4 regions of the Streptomyces sp. NPDC048277 genome follow, and region 3 is predicted to be linked to each of the others. Evidence: riboswitches for the same ligand, from Rfam matches in the RefSeq annotation. Region 3 holds a riboswitch; each other region holds the start of a gene.

Region 1 (4,871 bases), on a different contig from region 3:
AAGGCCTCGACGTCCGCGTCGGTCGGCTCGGTACGCGGAGTGGAGGGAGGAGGCGTTTCCATGCCCGTCTTTCTGTTCTGCTGCTTGCTCTACTGCGCTGCTTGCCCTACTGCGCCGCTGCGCCGCCGCTCACCGGCCGGACGCGTCGGACCTGTCGACGCCGTCCCAGACGTTCGCGTACCAGGGCCGGTCGGCCGCCCCGAGGTAGACGTGCGCCTGCCTGGCCACACCGGGGTCGATCACGACGTACCCCGTCTCCCCCGGCATCACATAGTGCAGCCGCTGCCGGATCTGCTGCTCGGCGTACGCGTCGTCCTGCCACCGCGCCTTGATGTCCCGCAGCTGCTCGACCCGCTGCCGGGCCTGCTGCTGCTGGCGTTCGAGGTCGGAGATCTCGGCGCGCTGCGAGACGTACTGGCGCATCGGATAGGCGAGCGCGACGACCATCGTGCAGAGCACGATCGCGAGGAGCGCGGCGCGGCCCGTGAGCCGGGAGCGGCGGGCCTGGCGCCGGGTCTGGGAGCGGTAGACCCGGGCCGCCGTCTGCTCGCCGAGCAGCTTGAGCCTGGTCGCGGTGGAGAACCGGTCCCGGTCCTTCACGGCCATGTCCCCGCCTCCCTGATACGTGCGTACGTCCCCGGACACGGTACGGGACCGGGTACGGGGACGTACGTACGACTGGCTGAGTCTTAACCGATTACCGGTCCGGTCTGCTCAGCCCCTGAATCCGCTCAGCCCTTGAAGCGCGGGAACGCGCTGCGGCCGGCGTACACCGCCGCGTCGTCGAGGATCTCCTCGATGCGCAGCAGCTGGTTGTACTTGGCGACGCGCTCGGAGCGGGCCGGGGCGCCGGTCTTGATCTGGCCGCAGTTGGTGGCGACGGCGAGGTCGGCGATGGTGACGTCCTCGGTCTCGCCGGAGCGGTGGGACATCATGCACTTGAAGCCGTTGCGCTGGGCGAGCTCGACGGCGTCCAGGGTCTCGGTCAGGGAGCCGATCTGGTTCACCTTCACGAGCAGGGCGTTGGCGGTGCCCTCCTCGATGCCGCGGGCGAGGCGCTCCGGGTTGGTGACGAACAGGTCGTCGCCGACGAGCTGGACCTTGTCGCCGAGCTTGTCGGTGATGACCTTCCAGCCGGCCCAGTCGTCCTCGAACAGCGGGTCCTCGATGGAGACCAGCGGGTACGCGGCGACGAGCTCCTCGTAGTACTCGGTCATCTCGGCGGCCGAGCGGGACTTGCCCTCGAACTCGTACTTGCCGTCCTTGTAGAACTCGGACGCGGCGACGTCGAGCGCGAGCGCGATCTGCTCACCCGGGACGTAACCGGCCTGCTTCACGGCCTCCAGGATGAGGTCGAGCGCGGCGCGGTTGGACTCCAGGTTCGGGGCGAAGCCGCCCTCGTCACCGAGGCCGGTGGACAGGCCCTTGGCCTTCAGGACCTTCTTGAGGGTGTGGTAGACCTCGGCACCCCAGCGCAGCGCCTCGGAGAAGGACTCCGCGCCGATCGGGGCGATCATGAACTCCTGGATGTCGACGTTGGAGTCCGCGTGCGAGCCGCCGTTGAGGATGTTCATCATCGGAACGGGCAGCAGGTGCGCGTTCGGGCCACCGAGGTAGCGGAACAGCGGCAGGTCGGACGCCTCGGAGGCGGCGTGCGCGACGGCGAGGGAGACACCGAGGATGGCGTTGGCGCCCAGCGAGCCCTTGTTGTCGGTGGCGTCCAGGTCGAACATGGCCTGGTCGATCAGGCGCTGCTCGGTGGCGTCGTAGCCGACCAGCTCCGGGCCGATCTGCTCGATCACGGCGAGGACGGCCTTCTCGACGCCCTTGCCCAGGTAGCGGTTGGGGTCACCGTCACGGAGCTCGATGGCCTCGAAGGCGCCGGTGGAGGCGCCGGACGGAACGGCGGCACGACCCGTGCTGCCGTCGTCGAGGCCGACCTCGACCTCGACCGTGGGGTTGCCTCGGGAGTCCAGGATTTCCCGGGCTACGACGACGTCGATGGACGGCACGAGCATCTCCTTCTTGGGATGTGACGCTGGTCGTGCGGGGCGCACGTGAGCCTTGTCGGCCCTTGCTCAGCCTTGCGACTAGAGCCTAACCGTCCCGGGGCCGTCGGCCGTCGACCGACCGTCCCGTGGACAAGGACTGACGGTATCTATTGTTCACGCTCGGAACAAAGGGGGGCCGGATGAAGAACGGGAGAAGAACGGGCCAAAGAGAAACCCCGCTCCGGTGCGTACGGGGGAAAACGCACCGGAGCGGGGGTCTGTGGGGGACGGGGGTGACCCTCACGCGGTCTCCACTATGGGGACCACGGCTGTGTGGGGGCTGTGGTTCAGCTGAGTCTTACTTCAGGTGCAGCTGCTGGCCCGGGTAGATGAAGTCGGCATCGGCGACGATGTCCTTGTTCAGCTTGAACAGCGCCTGCCAGCCGCCCTTGACCTTGTGCTTCTCGGCGATCGAGCTGAGGGTGTCACCCTTGACGACCTTGTACTCGCCGTCGCCCTTCTTGACCTTCTTGCCGGTCGGGGTGGTGACGGTCTTCTTGGCGGCCGGACGCTCGGCGGAGCGGGAGGCGGCCTGGGTGTCGGCCGAGCGGGTACCGGTGCTGCTGCTCGACGAGCCGGCGGAGCTGGAGCCGCTGCCGGTGTAGGCGGCGCCGGACAGGCCCGTGCCGCAGACCGGCCAGGCACCCTTGCCCTGCGCGGCGAGGACCTTCTCGGCTATCTGGATCTGCTGCGCCTTGGTGGCCTGGTTGGCCTGCGGGGCGTAGGCGGTGCCGCCGTACGCGGCCCAGGTGGAGGCGGAGAACTGGAGACCGCCGTAGTAGCCGTTGCCGGTATTGATGGACCAGTTGCCGCCGGACTCGCACTTGGCGACCGTGTCCCACTCGGAGGCGGTGGCGGCGGAGGCGCTGCCGGCCGCCATGAGCGGGGCGGCGACGGCGACACCGGTGACACCGGCGACAGCGATGGCGCGGACGGCCTTGGACGGACGACGGTGCTTGCCCTTGCCGGAGAACAGCATGGAGGATCCCCTCACCGACGCCTGCGAGGTGAGCTGTCGGGTTCGGGCCGGTTGAGTTGCCCGGCCGCACACCTGTCCATCGGTGCGCGGCTTCACCCCAAGCCGGTTCCGGCGGCCTTTCGGCCGTGAGGCCCCTGAGGGCTCAACTACCGGACCCGGCACTTACCTTGGGTCCCCCGCTCCTGCCTACGGCGCATGACGCGACGACTGTTCCCGGGTGGCCGCTGGCAGGACTCGGCGTTGCGACGGCCGGGGCTCGCGGTGACGAGCGGCCTCGACCGTAAACAGGCGATCCGGTGAATTTCAAAGATGATCAGGGCTTCTGAGACTCATCCCACACTTTCACCAAACCGGACATTTGGCTTTCAAGTGGGGCACCAACTCCCGCTACTTTTCGCCCGATTCGCTGCCGAGTTTCAGGGTCTGACCGGGGGTGATGTTGTTCGGGTCGGTACCGATGTCCGCCTTGTTCGCGGCATAGAGCGCACGCCATCCGCCGTCGAGGCCAAGGGAGTCGGCGATGGAGGCGAGGGTGTCACCGTCCCGGACGGTGTAGGTGCCGGCATCCCGGGAGGCGTGACGGCCGGAGGATGCGGCACTCTGACCGTTTGTCACGCTTTCGTCCGCCGAGCCGCCGCGGTGCTTGCCACCGCTGGTGACGGCACCCGTGTCGACCAGACTCCAAGAACCCTCGGCCTGGCCGGAATTATCCGAGTTGTCGGTTTCGGGTACGACGGGACTCTCACCGGCCTTCGAGGCGCCGGAGTCGGAAGATCCCGACTTATCCGTCTTGGCGGATTTGCTGGGAGTGTCCGCCTTGGAGTCGGTGCTCGCGCTCGCGCTGGGGGCGGGAGTGGCGGAACTGTCCCCGGAGTCCGCGGCGCCCGAGGAGGAGCCGGAATCAGAGGCGGAGGACGAAGAGGACGAATTCGAGAGCCCTGAAGACGAGTCCGACGAGTCGGAGGAACCGGATGAATCATCCGATCCGTCGACGCCCGTGTCGACGTTCACCGAGGCGTCGTCCGACGAGAGCCCGGCGAGCAGGGCGCAGGTCCGCCAGGGCTTGGTGCCCTGGTCGGCGAGGATCTTCTCGGCGACCGAGATCTGCTGCGAACGGCTCGCCTGGTCGGGCGTGGTGGCGAACTCCGAGCCGCCGTACTTGTCCCAGTCCTGCTGGGACATCTGTAGACCGCCGTAGTAGCCGTTGCCGGTGTCGGCGCTCCAGGAGCCGCCACTCTCACAGTTGGCCACCTTGTCCCACGTGGTGCCGTCGGCCGCGTTGGCGCTCGCCGCGCCGAGCAGCGGGATGGCGATGGCCGAGCCGGTCACGCCGGCCGCGACGAGGAGGGCCGGAGCCTGGCGGGGGCGACGATGACGGCCGTTCCCGGAGAGCATGCGGAAACCTTTCGAGCGACAGCGATGACCGGTGCGGCGGGTCCCGCAGGGCCCCGCACTGATGGGTGAACGTATAGGCAGACGATCACTTGTCACAAGTTAATGCCGCGCAGATCACGTGAAGATCACAGACTTGAGTGCTGGTCACCTTTGGCTGGTAAGGGGCTTACCGGGCCTGCGATGCGAACTCCACGGGAAGCGTGCGCAGTCCGCGCATGATGAGCCCGCCGCGCCAGCGCAACTCGCCCGGGTCCACCGCGAGTCGCAGGTCCGGGAGCCGGGTGAGGAGGGTGGCGAGCGCGGTCTGGCCCTCCAGGCGGGCGAGCGGTGCGCCGAGGCAGTAGTGGATGCCGTGGCCGTATCCGAGGTGCTGGTTGTCCCGCCGGGAGAGGTCGAGGGTGTCCGGCTCGGCGAACCGCTCCGGGTCCCGGTCCGCCGCGGCGAGT
Region 2 (4,871 bases), on a different contig from region 3:
TGACCGTGCTGCGCTGCCACCGCCCCGGCCAGCAGGTCGTCGCCGTGGAGGTGCTCCTGGACGCACCCCTGGACGCCGAACCGGCGGGCCTCGACGGCGTCGCCACCATCATGGCGCGCGCCTTCTCCGAGGGCACCGACAAGCACTCCGCCGAGGAGTTCGCCGCCGAGCTGGAGCGGGCCGGCGCCACCCTCGACGCGCACGCCGACCACCCCGGTGTCCGCATCAGCCTGGAGGTCCCGGCCTCCCGCCTCGCCAAGGGCCTCGGACTGCTGTCCGACGCCCTCAGGGCGCCCGCGTTCGCCGACAGCGAGGTCGAGCGGCTGGTCCGCAACCGCCTCGACGAGATCCCGCACGAGCTGGCCAACCCCAGCCGCCGGGCCGCCAAGGAGCTCTACAGGCAGCTGTTCCCGGCGACCGTGCGGATGTCCCGGCCGCGCCAGGGCACCGAGGACACGGTCGAGAAGATCGACGCGGCCGCCGTACGCGCCTTCTACGACCGGCACGTACGCCCGGCCACGGGCACCGCGGTCGTCGTCGGCGACCTGACCGGCATCGACCTGGACGAACTGCTCGGCGAGACCCTGGGCGCCTGGAGCGGCTCCACCGCGCAGCCCCGGCCGGTCCCGCCGGTCAGCGCCGACGACACCGGCCGTGTCGTCATCGTGGACCGTCCCGGAGCCGTCCAGACGCAGCTCCTCATCGGCCGCGTCGGCCCAGACCGGCACGACCGCGTCTGGCCGGCCCAGGTGCTCGGCACCTACTGCCTGGGCGGCACCCTCACCTCCCGCCTGGACAGGGTCCTGCGCGAGGAGAAGGGCTACACCTACGGCGTCCGCTCCTTCGGGCAGGTCCTGCGGTCCGCCCCCGACGGCACCGGCGCCTCGATGCTCGCCATCAGCGGTTCCGTGGACACCCCGAACACCGGCCCCGCCCTGCTGGACCTGTGGACGGTGCTGCGCACGCTCGCCGCCGAGGGCCTCACGGACGCCGAGCGCGATGTCGCCGTGCAGAACCTCGTCGGCGTGGCGCCGCTCAAGTACGAGACGGCGGCGGCCGTCGCCGGCACCCTGGCCGACCAGGTCGAGCAGCACCTGCCCGACGACTTCCAGGCCACGCTCTACCGGCAACTCGCCAATACGGGCACGGTGGAGGCCACCGCGGCGGTCGTGAACGCCTTCCCGGTGGACCGCCTGGTGACCGTCCTCGTCGGTGACGCGGCGCAGATCAAGGAGCCCGTCGAGGCCCTCGGGATCGGCGAAGTCACGGTCGTCGCGGCGGAGTAGCCCCCTGTAGGTACACGCGGCTCCACGCGCGTGTGCGGAGCCCTGGTGGCCGTCGGCCACCAGGGCTCTCGAATGTCCGAATTGGGGCGGAGGTTGCCTTTCTGCCCTGTGGGATGCGCTACAAAAACCGCGATCCGTTTGGGCATTGAAAGCACGCCCTCGTAGGTTCTCCCAGGCTGTCCGTCAGGCAGTGCGCCGCGCCCGCGGCACCGGACAGCCATCGCCGAGTCCCCGTACGGCGCGAGCCAGGGGAGCCGGGGACCCATCGCAGTCCCTGGGGTGAATCGGGCGCCCGCGCGTGTCGCGAGGGGGCCTGTAGGAGACCTTCCTGCTCCGAACCCGTCAGCTAACCCGGTAGGCGAGAGGGAAGGAAAGGACCAGCCTCTACATGGCGTTCATGTGCGCCTCCGGGAAGCACCGTCGTCCCGGCCGGGTGAAGCGCACCACCGCGCAGGCCGCCGGTATCGCGGCCCTCACCACCACCGGTGTCATCGGCACCGTCTCCGCCGCTCCGGCACTCGCCGCCGAGAACTCCGTGGAGCAGACCGGTCTCACCCCGGTCATCACGGTCAGCGACACGGTCGCCGAGCAGATCGACGCCCAGGCCGCGGCCCAGCAGGCCGCCGCCGAGCGCAAGGCGGCCGAGGAGGCCGCCCGCAAGAAGGCCGCGGCAGCGGTCGCGAAGGAGCGCGAGGCCAAGGCACGCGCCGCCCGTGAGGCCGAGCGCAAGCGTCTCAACGCCTTCGTGGCGCCGATCTCCGACTCGTACGTCTCCACCGGCTACAAGACCGGCGGCTCCCTGTGGTCCTCCGGCACCCACACCGGCATCGACTTCCACGCCGCCAGCGGCACGGTCGTACACGCCGTCGGCACCGGCACGGTCGTCTCCACCGGCTGGGGCGGGGCGTACGGCAACGAGATCGTCATCAAGATGGCCGACGGCATGTACACCCAGTACGGCCACCTGTCGTCCATCGGCGTCTCGGTGGGCCAGAAGGTCACCCCGGGCCAGCAGATCGGCCTCTCCGGCGCGACCGGCAACACGACCGGCCCGCACCTCCACTTCGAGGCCCGGACCACGGCGGAGTACGGCTCCGACGTCGACCCGGTCGCCTACCTCCGCAAGCACGGCGTGAACGTCTGACGCGGATGGTGTGAGCACCGCGAGATCCTTCGAAGCCCCGGCCTCCGAGCCGGGGCTTTCGCCGTTTTCGTGCCCCCGGTGTCCAAAATATATCCCTGGATTCCGGCCCGCCGTCGGAAATTCCCGCCCATTGCAATAGAGTCACGGAACGGGACGCCACTGGGCGGCGTTTCACGGGGATTAAGGCGGAGGTCGGACATGCGTATTCCGGCGCACTCGGTATGCACGGCGATCCGGGACGACATCGTCGCGGGTGTCTACGAGCGCGGCAGCCGGCTCACCGAGGAACTCCTGGCCCGCCGCTACGGCGTCTCGCGCGTCCCCGTCCGCGAGGCCCTGCGCACCCTGGAGGCCGAGGGGTTCGTGGTGACGCGTCGGCACGCGGGCGCGTGCGTCGCCGAGCCGACCGAGCAGGAGGCCGCCGACCTGCTGGAGATGCGGATGCTCCTGGAGCCGCTCGGCGCCGCCCGGGCCGCCCAGCGCCGCACCGAGGCCCACCTCAAGGTGCTGCGCGGGCTCGTCCGGCTGGGCCAGGAACGGGCCAGGAGGGGCAACAGCGAGGATCTGCGCTCGCTGGGCGGCTGGTTCCACGAGACGCTCGCCCAGGCCTCCGGCAGCCATGCCCTGACCTCGACGCTCACCCAGCTGCGGCACAAGATCGCCTGGATGTACACCGTCGAGGCGCCCGCCAGTCCCGTGGACTCCTGGGCCGAGCACGGCGCCATCGTGGACGCGGTCACGCGCGGCGACGGCGAGCGCGCGCGGGCGATCACCGCGCTGCACACCGAGCGCTCGACGGCCGTGCACCGGCTGCGCTTCTCCGGCGGTACGGACCGGGCGAACGGTGTGAGGACTTCGCAACACCCCGTAAACATGTCGGGCCTGCGGCATTAACACGCGCGCCGTATACAAAGAGGTGTTATTCGGTGGAGCGGTATTTCTGCTGCCCGAATTCACGCGCGCCGGGAATTGGCGGTTGCGCGTCCGGGGTGTGCCCGCCGCAAACGCGTTGCAAAGGCGGGCGGCGGGTCTTCGCGGAGTCGGATGCGGGGATTTCGTGCGGTCTGGTGCGCGGCTGCGGTAAAGCCATGGGTGGCCGTCGGAAAAACGCGGCACGCGCGTCGGCCCGGAGAGTCCCGGAAGCCGATGGCCGACGGCCGATGCGGGAAACGGCGAGGCCGCGCCGACCCCCGGAGGGGTGACGCGGCCTCGGTCGTGCGGGCGCCGGTGCGCTCAGACGGTCTCGGGGAGTTCCTCGAGACCCTCGGCGACGAGCTTGGCCAGGCGGTCGAGGGCAGCGTCCGCGCCCTCGGCGTCGGAGGCGAGGACGATCTCCTCGCCGCCCTGGGCGCCCAGACCCAGGACAGCCAGCATGGAAGCCGCGTTGACGGGGTTGCCCCCGGCCTTGGCGATCGTCACCGGGACGCCTGCGGCCGTGGCGGCTCGGACGAAGATGGAAGCGGGGCGGGCGTGGAGGCCCTCGGCCCAGCCGACGTTGACGCGGCGCTCAGCCATGTGATGCTGCCCTTCGGTTTTCAGGGTTGTCTAGACCAGTTTCCCATATCGTGAAGCATCCCCGGAGCGGACATGGGTCCCCTCCGGGTGTGTTGCCGGGCCGCGGCCTCGGTCCGGCTTCCGTCCTCCACAGACTGCCTCGCGCCGTTGTCGTACGCGAGCCGTACTCTGGGGCCCATGCAGACCCCGGCGGACCCGCAGGACCGGCACGAGTACCCGTCCCACTGGGAGGCGGACGTGGTACTGCGCGACGGCGGCACCGCGCGCGTCCGGCCCATCACCGTCGACGACGCCGACCGCCTGGTCAGCTTCTACGAGCAGGTCTCGGACGAGTCGAAGTACTACCGCTTCTTCGCGCCGTACCCCAGGCTCTCCGCCAAGGACGTCCACCGCTTCACGCACCACGACTTTGTGGACAGGGTGGGACTCGCGGCCACCATCGGCGGCGAGTTCATCGCAACCGTACGCTATGACCGCATTGGCACCGACGGCATGCCCGCCTCCGCGCCCGCCGACGAGGCCGAGGTCGCCTTCCTCGTCCAGGACGCCCATCAGGGCCGGGGCGTCGCCTCCGCCCTCCTGGAGCACATCGCGGCCGTCGCGCGCGAGCGCGGGATCCGCCGCTTCGCCGCCGAGGTGCTGCCCGCGAACAGCAAGATGATCAAGGTCTTCATGGACGCCGGCTACACCCAGCAGCGCAGCTTCGAGGACGGCGTCGTCCGCCTGGAGTTCGACCTGGAGCCCACGGACCGCTCCCTCGCGGTCCAGCGCGCGCGGGAGCAGCGCGCGGAGGCCCGTTCGGTACGACGGCTGCTGACGCCCGGATCCGTGGCCGTGATCGGCGTCGGCCGCGCGCCCGGCGGGGTCGGCCGCAGCGTCCTCGGCAACCTCCGGGACGCCGGATTCACCGGCCGGCTGTACGCCGT
Region 3 (4,871 bases):
CCGGTCGGCCGCCGAGTCGGCCGGGGTCAGCCGGCCCGGTGCACCACCGCGTCGCAGAGCTCCAGGAGTGTCACCTTCGCGTCGCACTCCGGCAGCGGCGCCAGCGCGGCCCGCGCCTCCTCCGCGTAGCGGACCGTGTCCCGGCGCGCCTGCTCCAGCGCCGGATGCACCCGCAGCGCCGCCAGGGCCTCCGCGTGCCGCGCGTCGTCCGTGAGGTCGGAGTCCAGCAGCTCGCACAGCGCGATGTCCTCGGCCAGCCCGAGCCGTGCCGCCCGCTCCCGCAGCCGGAGCACCGGCAGGGTGGGGATGCCCTCGCGCAGGTCGGTCCCGGGGGTCTTGCCGGACTCGTGGGAGTCGGAGGCGATGTCCAGGACGTCGTCGGCGAGCTGGAAGGCGACGCCGAGCCGTTCGCCGTACTGGGTGAGGACGTCCACGACCGTCTCGTCGGCACCGGACATCATGGCGCCGAAGCGGCAGGAGACCGCCACCAGCGAGCCGGTCTTGCCGCCGAGCACGTCGAGGTAGTGGTCGACCGGGTCCCGGCCGTCCATCGGGCCGGCCGTCTCCAGGATCTGGCCGGTCACCAGCCGTTCGAACGCGAGGGCCTGGACCCGGACCGCCTCGGGTCCGAGGTCGGCGAGGATCTGTGAGGCGCGGGCGAAGAGGAAGTCGCCGGTGAGGACGGCGACCGAGTTCCCCCAACGGGTGTTGGCGCTGTCGACACCGCGCCGCACGGAGGCCTCGTCCATGACGTCGTCGTGGTAGAGCGTGGCCAGGTGGGTGAGCTCGACGACGACGGCCGACGGCACGACGCCCGGCGCGTACGGGTCGCCGAACTGCGCGGCGAGCATCACGAGCAGCGGCCGGAACCGCTTTCCGCCGGCCCGCACGAGGTGCTGCGCGGCCTCCGTGATGAACGGGACCTCACTTTTGGTGGCTTCTAGCAAGCCTTCCTCGACAGCCGTCAATCCGGCCTGGACATCGGCTTCCAGAGCCTGGTCCCGCACGCTCAGCCCGAACGGCCCGACGGTCACGAGGGGTCTCCTGTCTGCTGGTGTCCACTGCCGGTTACACGGTTTGTCGATAGGTCGCTGCCATCACTCAAGTCAGCGTATCCGGTCAGGTTTCGATCACCGATAGCGCCCACGGTTACACCCTGGGCGCTATCGGATCACGACCGGTATGTTTTTGATCAGCCGATACGACCTGACATCCACTGACTTAACAGGAAGTAACGACAGTTGTCCCGAACCGCGACATAAGCCGTGTCCCGAACCAGGGCATACACCGCACCGCGGACCGCTCACACCGCCACACATGACGGCGGACCGCCCGAGGGAGCGCCCGCCCACGGACGACCACCCCTTCTCCGGTCGGCGTCACCTGCCCGGACGTACCTCCTCCGCCGCCCGCCGACGCCGACGGGGACACGCGACACCCATCAATACATCCCTCCCTCACGAGACCGCACACGACGACCTCCACATCCCCTTGACCGACGGAACCTCGCCCTCACGCGCGCGTGGCACCCACTGCCGGACGAGCCCGCACCCTCGCCGCACCGGCCCACCCCCTCCCCCGCCGAGTGACGAGAGCCCGGCGGACGGGAGCACCGCCGTCCAGCGACCGGCGGCACACCCTTGACCCGACGGAGCCGCCGCCTCCTGGGGTGCCTGCGCTTCCTTCCGGATCACGGCCCTCACGCCCGGGCCGCCCAGACTGCCGCCACGGCCCGCCCCACCGGCGACCGCCATGACAACGACCCGCACGACAAAGGAAGTTCCGCCCTCACGTGACCAGGATCACGCACACGCCGGAACTCCCGGCACCCCCTTGCCCCTTGGAACCACCGCCCCCCAGGCGCCTGGTCGACGCGAGTCGATGCCGCACATCGACCTCCCGGCCGCGCTCGACGAGCAGGACCCACTGCCGGCCCACACCCGATCAGGCTCGTCGATTTGCCCGATGGGCCCGAAATTCCGCTAAAACGACAATTCGGGCAATCCGTGAAGTCGCCTGCGGCGCGGGCCCCTTCAGCACCCCCAGGCGGGGTGGTTCACCCGGATGACGGCGGAGCATTTTTGTGTTGAAGTTTCAAAAAACGGATTTCATGAATCCGGCATGTCCCATTTTGCCGTGATTGCGGTTTCGTGAAGTAGGTCACGCGCACCCAAAAGCCGCAGAGCCCGTAAGGCAACCCTTCCTTCCCTTTTCCCGTAGGCCAGTTGAGGCTTGGCAACCGCAAAGGATCAAGCGCCCCATATGCCTCAGATCAAGGTCAATCGGTGTGTTGCGGGAATCAGGTACTTGTTCCGGACATGTGCTCTCGCATACGTTCCGGCTCACCGGGCGGACGCCGAATCCTGCCGCCGCCCGTCGTAACCCATCGACGAGTTCATTTCGTACGGCAGGAGCGGGGGAACCAGGTAAGTCGCCGGACCGGGCGGCCGACGTCACTCACGGACGTCGTTCCGGAACGGCTAGGGGTCAAGTCGCCCCGCCCTCGGGCGGTGCGGCCGGGCACTCCCCGAGCCCGAACCCGACAGCTCACCTCGCAGGCGACGGAGAGGAACTTCGCCATGCCTACTGCCGCTCAGCCCCGTCGCACCCGCATCGCCCGCACACTCACCGCCGTCGGCACCGGCGCCGCCCTGCTCGCCCTCCCGATCATCGGGGCGACCACCGCCGCCGCCACCACCGCCACCTCCACCACGACGCCCTCGAAGACGCTCGCCGGGTACCCGAACAACCTCGACGGCTGGATCCGCGAGTCGCTCGCGATCATGGCCCAGAAGGGCATCCCCGGCTCCTACAACGGCATCCACCGCAACGTGATACGCGAGTCGTCCGGCAACCCTCGGGCCATCAACCTCTGGGACTCCAACGCGGCCAAGGGCATCCCGTCCAAGGGCCTGCTCCAGGTGATCAACCCGACGTTCAACGCCTACCACGTTGCCGGCACGTCGTACGACATCTACGACCCGGTCGCGAACATCACCGCCGCCTGCAACTACGCCGCCCACCGGTACGGCTCGATCGACAACGTCTTCGGCGCGTACTGATCGAGGTTTGAGGAGCCTTCGACGGCTTAATGCCCGCGAATGGCTTCACGGCTTCACGGCGTCATGGCCATACGGCCTTACGGCCTTACGGCCTTACGGAAACAGTCTTTCGAGGACGACGGCGATGCCGTCGTCCTCGTTCGACAAGGTGATCTCGTCGGCCACGGCCTTGAGTTCGGGGTGGGCGTTGGCCATCGCCACCCCGTAGCCCGCCCATTCGAACATGGGAATGTCGTTGGGCATGTCGCCGAAGGCGACGGCCTGTTCGGGGCTCAGCCCCAGATGGTCGGCGGCCAGCGCGAGCCCGGTCGCCTTGGTCACCCCGCACGGCTGGAGCTCCACCGTCCCCGGCCCCGACATGGTGACCGTCGCCAGCGATCCCACCACCGACCGCGCGGTCGTCGCCAGTTCGTCGTCGGACAGGGTGTGGTGGCGCAGCAGCACCTTGCTGATGGGCTCGCACCACAGGTCGTCACGCCGGCCGACGCGCAGCGCGGGCAGCGTGGGGTGGGGCATCAGATAGCCCGGCTCGATGAGCGTGAGCCCGTCGACTCCGTCCTGGTCGACCGCCGCGTACACCTGGCCGACCTCGGCCTCGATCTTGCCGAGCGCGGTCTCCGCCAGTTCCCGGTCCAGGGTGACCGACCACAGCAGCCGGTCCGCGCCGGCGTCGTACACCTGCGCGCCCTGGCCGCAGACCGCGAGTCCCGTGCAGCCGAGGTCGTCGAGGAGCGGGCGCACTCTCGGCGCGGGGCGGCCGGTCACCACGAGGTGCCGGGCGCCGGCCCGGCCGGCCCGCGTGAGCGCGGCGAGCGACCGTTCCGAGAGCGTGTCGTCGCCGCGCAGCAGCGTGCCGTCCAGGTCGGTGGCGATCAGTGAGTACGGGGAGGGTGCGACCATGATCAGAGAATACGGACAGCACGCCGCTGGTACTCACAGTGCGTTTCGGCCTCAAGTGGCGCCCGCCGCTTAGGTGATGGGGGTGTTGTCAGTGGGGCGCGTTACGTTTGCGGTGAGTTGGTTGCACCGATCCGACGGGGGCGGGCGTGGTGACGGACGTGCGGGGAGACTTCCGGGCGCATCTGCTGGAGGCGGCGACCGGTGTGCTGGAGCGGTTCCCGCTGGAGTTGCGGCCCCAGATCTATGCGTTGTCGTTCCATATCTGGCGCGTGGACGACGACTACCGCAGACCGTATGTGGCGATCGGCTACAACACGGAGACCCAGTACGAGGCCGAAAGACGCCTGGCGGACCCGGGCGAGGCTCGCTGGAACTACGCGTGCTGGCTCCTGGACGGCTTCGAGACGCTCGGCAACTGTCCCGAGGACCCGGTCGGCGGCGCGCTGTACGCCGAGGAGACGGGGCGGCTCGGACTCCGGTTCGACGGGGACGGCGACGACGCCGAACTGGACGCCAGGACCGACCTGTTGATGCTGCATTTCGCCGACGCGTGCATACAGCTGGCCCGGGATCTGCATGCCGGGGATCGGATCGAGAAGGTCCTCGGGCGGCCGCTGCCGGTGGTGGTCTTCGACATGTACTGCCCGGGCTGGGAGGTGGAGGCCACGGAGGCGGCCAACCCGCCCGGGCTGATCGAGGAGTTCCTGGCCTGGCAGCGGGCGGCCGAGGAGGTCGAGGAGGTCTAGGGGGATGTGCGGGCCGGGTGGCGGCCCGGTCCTCTGTGTCAGGCGTGGGCCGCTGCCAGGTGCTTGGCCAGGCGCGGTGAGGCGAACTCCGTGCCGCACACGAACCGCATCACCGGCCCGTACGAAGCGGCCGCGGGGAGGCCGGTGAAGTACAGGCCGGGTA
Region 4 (4,871 bases), 220 kb from region 3:
GCGCTGCGCATCGACGACCGGGTGAGGTACAGCCGCTCCCGCGCGCGCGTGATGCCCACGTACGCGAGGCGCCGCTCCTCCTCCAGTTCCTTGGTCTGGCCGAGGGCGCGCATGTGCGGGAAGACGCCGTCCTCCATGCCGGTCAGGAAGACCACCGGGAACTCGAGGCCCTTGGCGGTGTGCAGGGTCATCAGGGTGATGACGCCGTCGCCGTTCTCGTCGTCGTCGGGGATCTGGTCGGAGTCGGCGACCAGGGCCACCCGCTCCAGGAAGGCGGCGAGTCCGGTCGGTGTCTCGCCCTCGCCGGACTCCTGCTCGAACTCCAGGGCCACGGCGGCGAGTTCCTGGAGGTTCTCGATCCGGGTCTCGTCCTGCGGGTCCGTGGAGGCCTGCAACTCGGCGAGGTAGCCGGTGCGTTCGAGGACGGCTTCGAGCACGGTGGCCGGTCCGGCGCCCGACTCGACGATCGTACGGAGGTCCTCCATCAGCGTGTTGAACCGCTTGACCGCGTTCGTCGACCGCGCGGCCATGCCGTACGCCTCGTCGACGCGCTTGAGCGCCTGCGGGAAGCTGATCTTCTCGCGCTGGGAGAGCGCGTCGATCATCGCCTCCGCACGGTCGCCGATGCCGCGCTTGGGGACGTTGAGGATGCGGCGCAGCGGCACCGAGTCCTCGGGGTTGGCGAGGACGCGGAGGTAGGCCAGGACGTCCCGGACCTCCTTGCGCTCGTAGAAGCGCACACCGCCGACGACCTTGTAGGGCAGGCCGACGCGGATGAAGATCTCCTCGAAGACACGGGACTGGGCGTTGGTGCGGTAGAAGACGGCGACATCGCCCGCCTTCGCCTCGCCCGCGTCCGTCAGCCGGTCTATCTCGTCGGCGACGAACTGCGCCTCGTCGTGCTCGGTGTCGGCGACGTAACCGGTGATCTGCGCGCCCGCGCCCGCGTTGGTCCACAGGTTCTTGGGGCGGCGGGACTCGTTGCGCTCGATGACCGCGTTGGCGGCGGACAGGATCGTCTGCGTGGAGCGGTAGTTCTGCTCCAGGAGGATCGTCGTCGCGTTCGGGTAGTCCTCCTCGAACTGGAGGATGTTGCGGATCGTCGCACCCCGGAAGGCGTAGATCGACTGGTCGGCGTCACCGACCACGCAGAGCTCGGCGGGCTGGAGGTCGTGCTCGGCGGGCGGCTCGGCCTCGCCGCGGTCACCGGTGCCCACCAGCTCGCGCACCAGCGCGTACTGGGCGTGGTTGGTGTCCTGGTACTCGTCGACCAGGACGTGCCGGAAGCGTCGGTGGTAGTGCTCGGCGACGTCCGGGAAGGCGCGCAGCAGGTTGACCGTCGTCATGATCAGGTCGTCGAAGTCGAGGGCGTTCGCCTCGCGCAGCCGCGACTGGTAGAGCGCGTAGGCCTGGGCGAGGGTCTTCTCGAAACCGTCGCTCGCCTGGGCGGCGAAGTCCTCCTCGTCGATCAGCTCGTTCTTGAGGTTGCTGATCTTGGCGCTGAAGGACTTCGGCGGGAAGCGCTTCGGGTCGAGGTCCAGGTCGCGGCAGACCAGGGCCATCAGCCGCTTCGAGTCGGCCGCGTCGTAGATCGAGAAAGAGGAGGTGAAGCCGAGCTTCTTGCTCTCCCTGCGCAGGATCCGCACGCACGCGCTGTGGAAGGTCATCACCCACATCGCGTTCGCGCGCGGGCCGACGAGCTGCTCGACGCGCTCCTTCATCTCGCCCGCGGCCTTGTTGGTGAAGGTGATCGCGAGGATCTGGCCCGGGTGCACATGGCGCTCGCCGAGGAGGTGGGCGATGCGGTGGGTGAGCACGCGCGTCTTGCCGGAACCGGCGCCGGCCACGATGAGCAGCGGGGAGCCGGCGTGCACGACGGCCGCCCGCTGGTTGTCGTTGAGCCCCTCCAGGAGCGCGGCCGGGTCCAGGGCCGGGCGGGCGGCGCCGTCGCGGTAGTAGGCGTCCCGGTCCGGGGGCACGTCGAACTTCCCGCCGAACAGATCGTCCGGAATCGGCTCCGGTACGTGCTCGTCCTCGGGCGGCGGCGGGGGTTCCTCCTCGCGGCCGCGCGGGGGCTGGAGGTTCGCCAGGAAGCTGTCGTCAAAGAGGCTGCTCATCGCTCTCCGAGTCTAGGGCGCCCCACCGACAACCGGCCGCCGCCCCGAGAATTCACTCCGGTCACCCACCAGAATCACCCCGTCACGGTTGGCGATCACGCGCCGCGGGCACCCCCGCAACCGTCCGCCGGGCCACCGGCCGCTCAACCATTCCGGACAAGTCGCGCCATATACTCCTTGATCGACCGAGCGGATCGGGTCGCAACACAAAGGTCACGAAAATGTATCGGGCATATCGCACATCAACCTTCACACGGGCCACACGAGTTGGCTAGCGTGCCGGGCAGGCCGTACGACACCCACCGGCGAACGTCGCCGGGCCGTACGGCCTCCGCCGAGTCCGGTGCGCCGCCGCGCCGCCGGAGCCGGGGACCCACACCGACCTTGGGGTGAATCGGTCCCGACTTCCCACCGGGGAACGGACCGTAGGGCAACCCTTCCGAAGCACCCGCCCGAACCCGACAGCTAACTCGGTAGGCGGAACATGGAAGGAGTCGCCTCCGTTGGCGTCGCACCGCAAGTCCCGTCCCTCAGCAACGCGCGTAGCAGGCATACGCACCCCCGCCCTGGCCACCGCCGCCCTCACCTCCGTGGCCCTGCTCTCCCAGACGGCCAACGCCGCGCCCTCCGAGGACGGCAAGCCGAGCCTGGAGGAGGTCGAGAAGAAGGTCGACGCCCTCTACCGGCAGGCCGAGTCGGCGACCGAGAAGTACGACGCGGCCAAGGAGAAGACCGGTACCCAGCGCAAGCAGGTCGACACCCTGCTGGACGACGTCGCCAAGCGCACGGACCGGCTGAACAAGGCACGTGAGGAACTGGGATCGTTCGCCGCGGCCCAGTACCGGACCGGGACCGAGGTCCCCCAGACGGCGACCTTCCTGCTCGCGAACGATCCGCAGGACTACTTCGACCAGTCGCAGCTGATGCACCGGCTGACCTCGCGCCAGAAGGGCGCGGTCGACGACTACGCCACACAGCAGTCCGCGACCATGAAGAAGCGGCAGGAGGCCGCCAAGAGCCTCGAGACGCTCACCGAGACGCAGGACGAACTCAAGACCGCCAAGACCACCGTCCAGACGAAGCTGGCCTCCGCGCGGGAGCTGCTGTCGCAGCTGACGGCCCAGGAGAAGGCCCGGCTCGCGGAGATCGAGAAGCAGCAGCAGGAGGCGGCGGCCCGCAAGGCGGCGGAACTCGCGAAGCAGCAGGCGGCGGCCGCGGCCGCCGCCAAGCAGGACACGTCGTCGTCCTCGACGTCGTCCTCCAGCGGCTCCTCGTCCTCCTCGTCCTCCTCGTCCTCCTCCGCGTACGCCACGAAGGCCGCCAAGGCGATCGCCTTCGCCCGCGCGCAGATCGGCAAGCCGTACGTGTGGGGTGCGACCGGCCCCGGCTCCTACGACTGCTCCGGCCTCTCCCAGGCCGCCTGGAAGGCCGCGGGTGTCTCCCTGCCGCGCACCACGTACGACCAGGTGAACGCCGGCACCACCGTCTCCCTCGCCGACGCCCAGCCCGGCGACCTGGTCTTCTTCTACGACGACGTCAGCCACGTCGGTATCTACATCGGCAACGGCATGATGATCCACGCCCCGAAGCCCGGCGCGTACGTCCGGGAGGAGTCGATCTACTACGGGGGCGAGTCGATCATCCACAGTGTGGTGCGACCGGCCTGAGCCTGTCCCGTCTGCTTGAGGTACCGGGCGGGGGCGCGCACTGAGGATGTGAGCGCCCCCGCCCCCATCCCGCGCCCGCGCGGTTTTCGTGCTCCACGCGCGCGTGCCCCGCCCGCACCCCGGTCCGCGCTCCTTAGCATCGGGAACATGTCCGGCATTTCACCCCTCCGCGTCTGGTGGGCCCAGCGTGAGCCGGCGGCCGGGGCCGCCGTGATGGCCACCGGGATCGTGTCCGTGGCGCTGCATCTGGCGGGGGCGGAGATCCTGTCCCGGGTCATGCTGGTGCTGGCCTGCGCGGCCTGGATCGGGCTGGCCGCGGACTTCGTCGCACGGTTGGCACTCGACCGGCGGCGCTGGGTGACGGAGGCGAGGACACCGGGCGCGCTCACCGCCGTAGCGGCTACGACGGTGCTGGGGACGCGGTTCTCGCTGCTCGGCCGGCAGACCCTCGCCGAGGCCCTGCTGGCGCTGTCGACGGTGCTGTGGCCGCCGTTGCTCGTCCTCGTCGTACGGCACTGGAAGGAGCGGATGCCGGGGGCGGTATTCCTGGGCTGCGTGGCCACGCAGGGGCTCACCGTGCTGGGCGCGGTGCTGGCGGCGGCTCTGACCACGGCGTGGCTCGCGCATCTGTCGCTGGTGCTGTTCTGGCTGGGGCTGGCGTTCTACGGGCTCGCCGTGCCCCGGTTCGACTGGCGGCAGGTCGCCGAGGGGCCCGGCGACCAGTGGATCGCGGGTGGCGCGCTCGCGATCTCCGCGCTCGCCGGGGCGAAGCTGCTGGCGGCCGACAGTGCGCGGCTCTACCTGTGGAACGACGACGACCGCGGTGTGCTGCGCACGGTGACGGTGGCGCTGCTGGTCCTGGACCTGGCCTGGTGCGTCGTCCTGCTGGCCGCGGAGGTGGCGCGGCCCCGGCTGCGGTACGACGTGCGCCGCTGGGCGACGGTGTTCCCGCTGGGGATGACGGCGACGGCGACGCTGTCCGTCGCGGCCGCCGTGGGCATCCCGTGGCTGAGCCGGCCGGGGCGGGTGCTGGTGTGGGTCGCGCTGCTGGCATGGCTGGCGGTGGCCGCGGGAGCGGCGGGGGTCG

What was found. Region 3 has a riboswitch for cyclic di-AMP ahead of AB0D85_RS00585 (transglycosylase SLT domain-containing protein). Riboswitches for the same ligand answer to the same signal wherever they lie in the genome.
Positions count from the first base shown of each region.
Region 1: another riboswitch for cyclic di-AMP. It lies ahead of AB0D85_RS18190 (transglycosylase family protein); the one in region 3 lies ahead of AB0D85_RS00585 (transglycosylase SLT domain-containing protein).
Region 2: another riboswitch for cyclic di-AMP. It lies ahead of AB0D85_RS31135 (M23 family metallopeptidase); the one in region 3 lies ahead of AB0D85_RS00585 (transglycosylase SLT domain-containing protein).
Region 4: another riboswitch for cyclic di-AMP. It lies ahead of AB0D85_RS01660 (NlpC/P60 family protein); the one in region 3 lies ahead of AB0D85_RS00585 (transglycosylase SLT domain-containing protein).

Region 1 is NZ_JBEZLQ010000007.1:229,343-234,213, reverse strand. Features, by position in the region: gene AB0D85_RS18205 (DUF501 domain-containing protein) at 1-62, opposite strand, end outside; gene AB0D85_RS18200 (septum formation initiator family protein) at 130-606, opposite strand; gene eno (phosphopyruvate hydratase) at 732-2,018, opposite strand; gene AB0D85_RS18190 (transglycosylase family protein) at 2,350-3,030, opposite strand; cyclic di-AMP (ydaO/yuaA leader) riboswitch at 3,034-3,234, opposite strand; gene AB0D85_RS18185 (transglycosylase family protein) at 3,418-4,425, opposite strand; gene AB0D85_RS18180 (cytochrome P450) at 4,592-4,871, opposite strand, start outside.
Region 2 is NZ_JBEZLQ010000016.1:88,489-93,359, reverse strand. Features, by position in the region: gene AB0D85_RS31140 (pitrilysin family protein) at 1-1,286, shown strand, start outside; cyclic di-AMP (ydaO/yuaA leader) riboswitch at 1,498-1,662, shown strand; gene AB0D85_RS31135 (M23 family metallopeptidase) at 1,675-2,430, shown strand; gene AB0D85_RS31130 (GntR family transcriptional regulator) at 2,629-3,324, shown strand; gene AB0D85_RS31125 (HPr family phosphocarrier protein) at 3,664-3,945, opposite strand; gene AB0D85_RS31120 (GNAT family N-acetyltransferase) at 4,123-4,871, shown strand, end outside.
Region 3 is NZ_JBEZLQ010000001.1:115,348-120,218, reverse strand. Features, by position in the region: gene AB0D85_RS00590 (polyprenyl synthetase family protein) at 27-1,034, opposite strand; cyclic di-AMP (ydaO/yuaA leader) riboswitch at 2,378-2,574, shown strand; gene AB0D85_RS00585 (transglycosylase SLT domain-containing protein) at 2,580-3,062, shown strand; gene AB0D85_RS00580 (Cof-type HAD-IIB family hydrolase) at 3,156-3,962, opposite strand; gene AB0D85_RS00575 (hypothetical protein) at 4,109-4,708, shown strand; gene AB0D85_RS00570 (FAD-dependent oxidoreductase) at 4,747-4,871, opposite strand, start outside.
Region 4 is NZ_JBEZLQ010000001.1:332,878-337,748, reverse strand. Features, by position in the region: gene pcrA (DNA helicase PcrA) at 1-2,117, opposite strand, end outside; cyclic di-AMP (ydaO/yuaA leader) riboswitch at 2,440-2,612, shown strand; gene AB0D85_RS01660 (NlpC/P60 family protein) at 2,621-3,784, shown strand; gene AB0D85_RS01655 (tellurite resistance/C4-dicarboxylate transporter family protein) at 3,932-4,871, shown strand, end outside.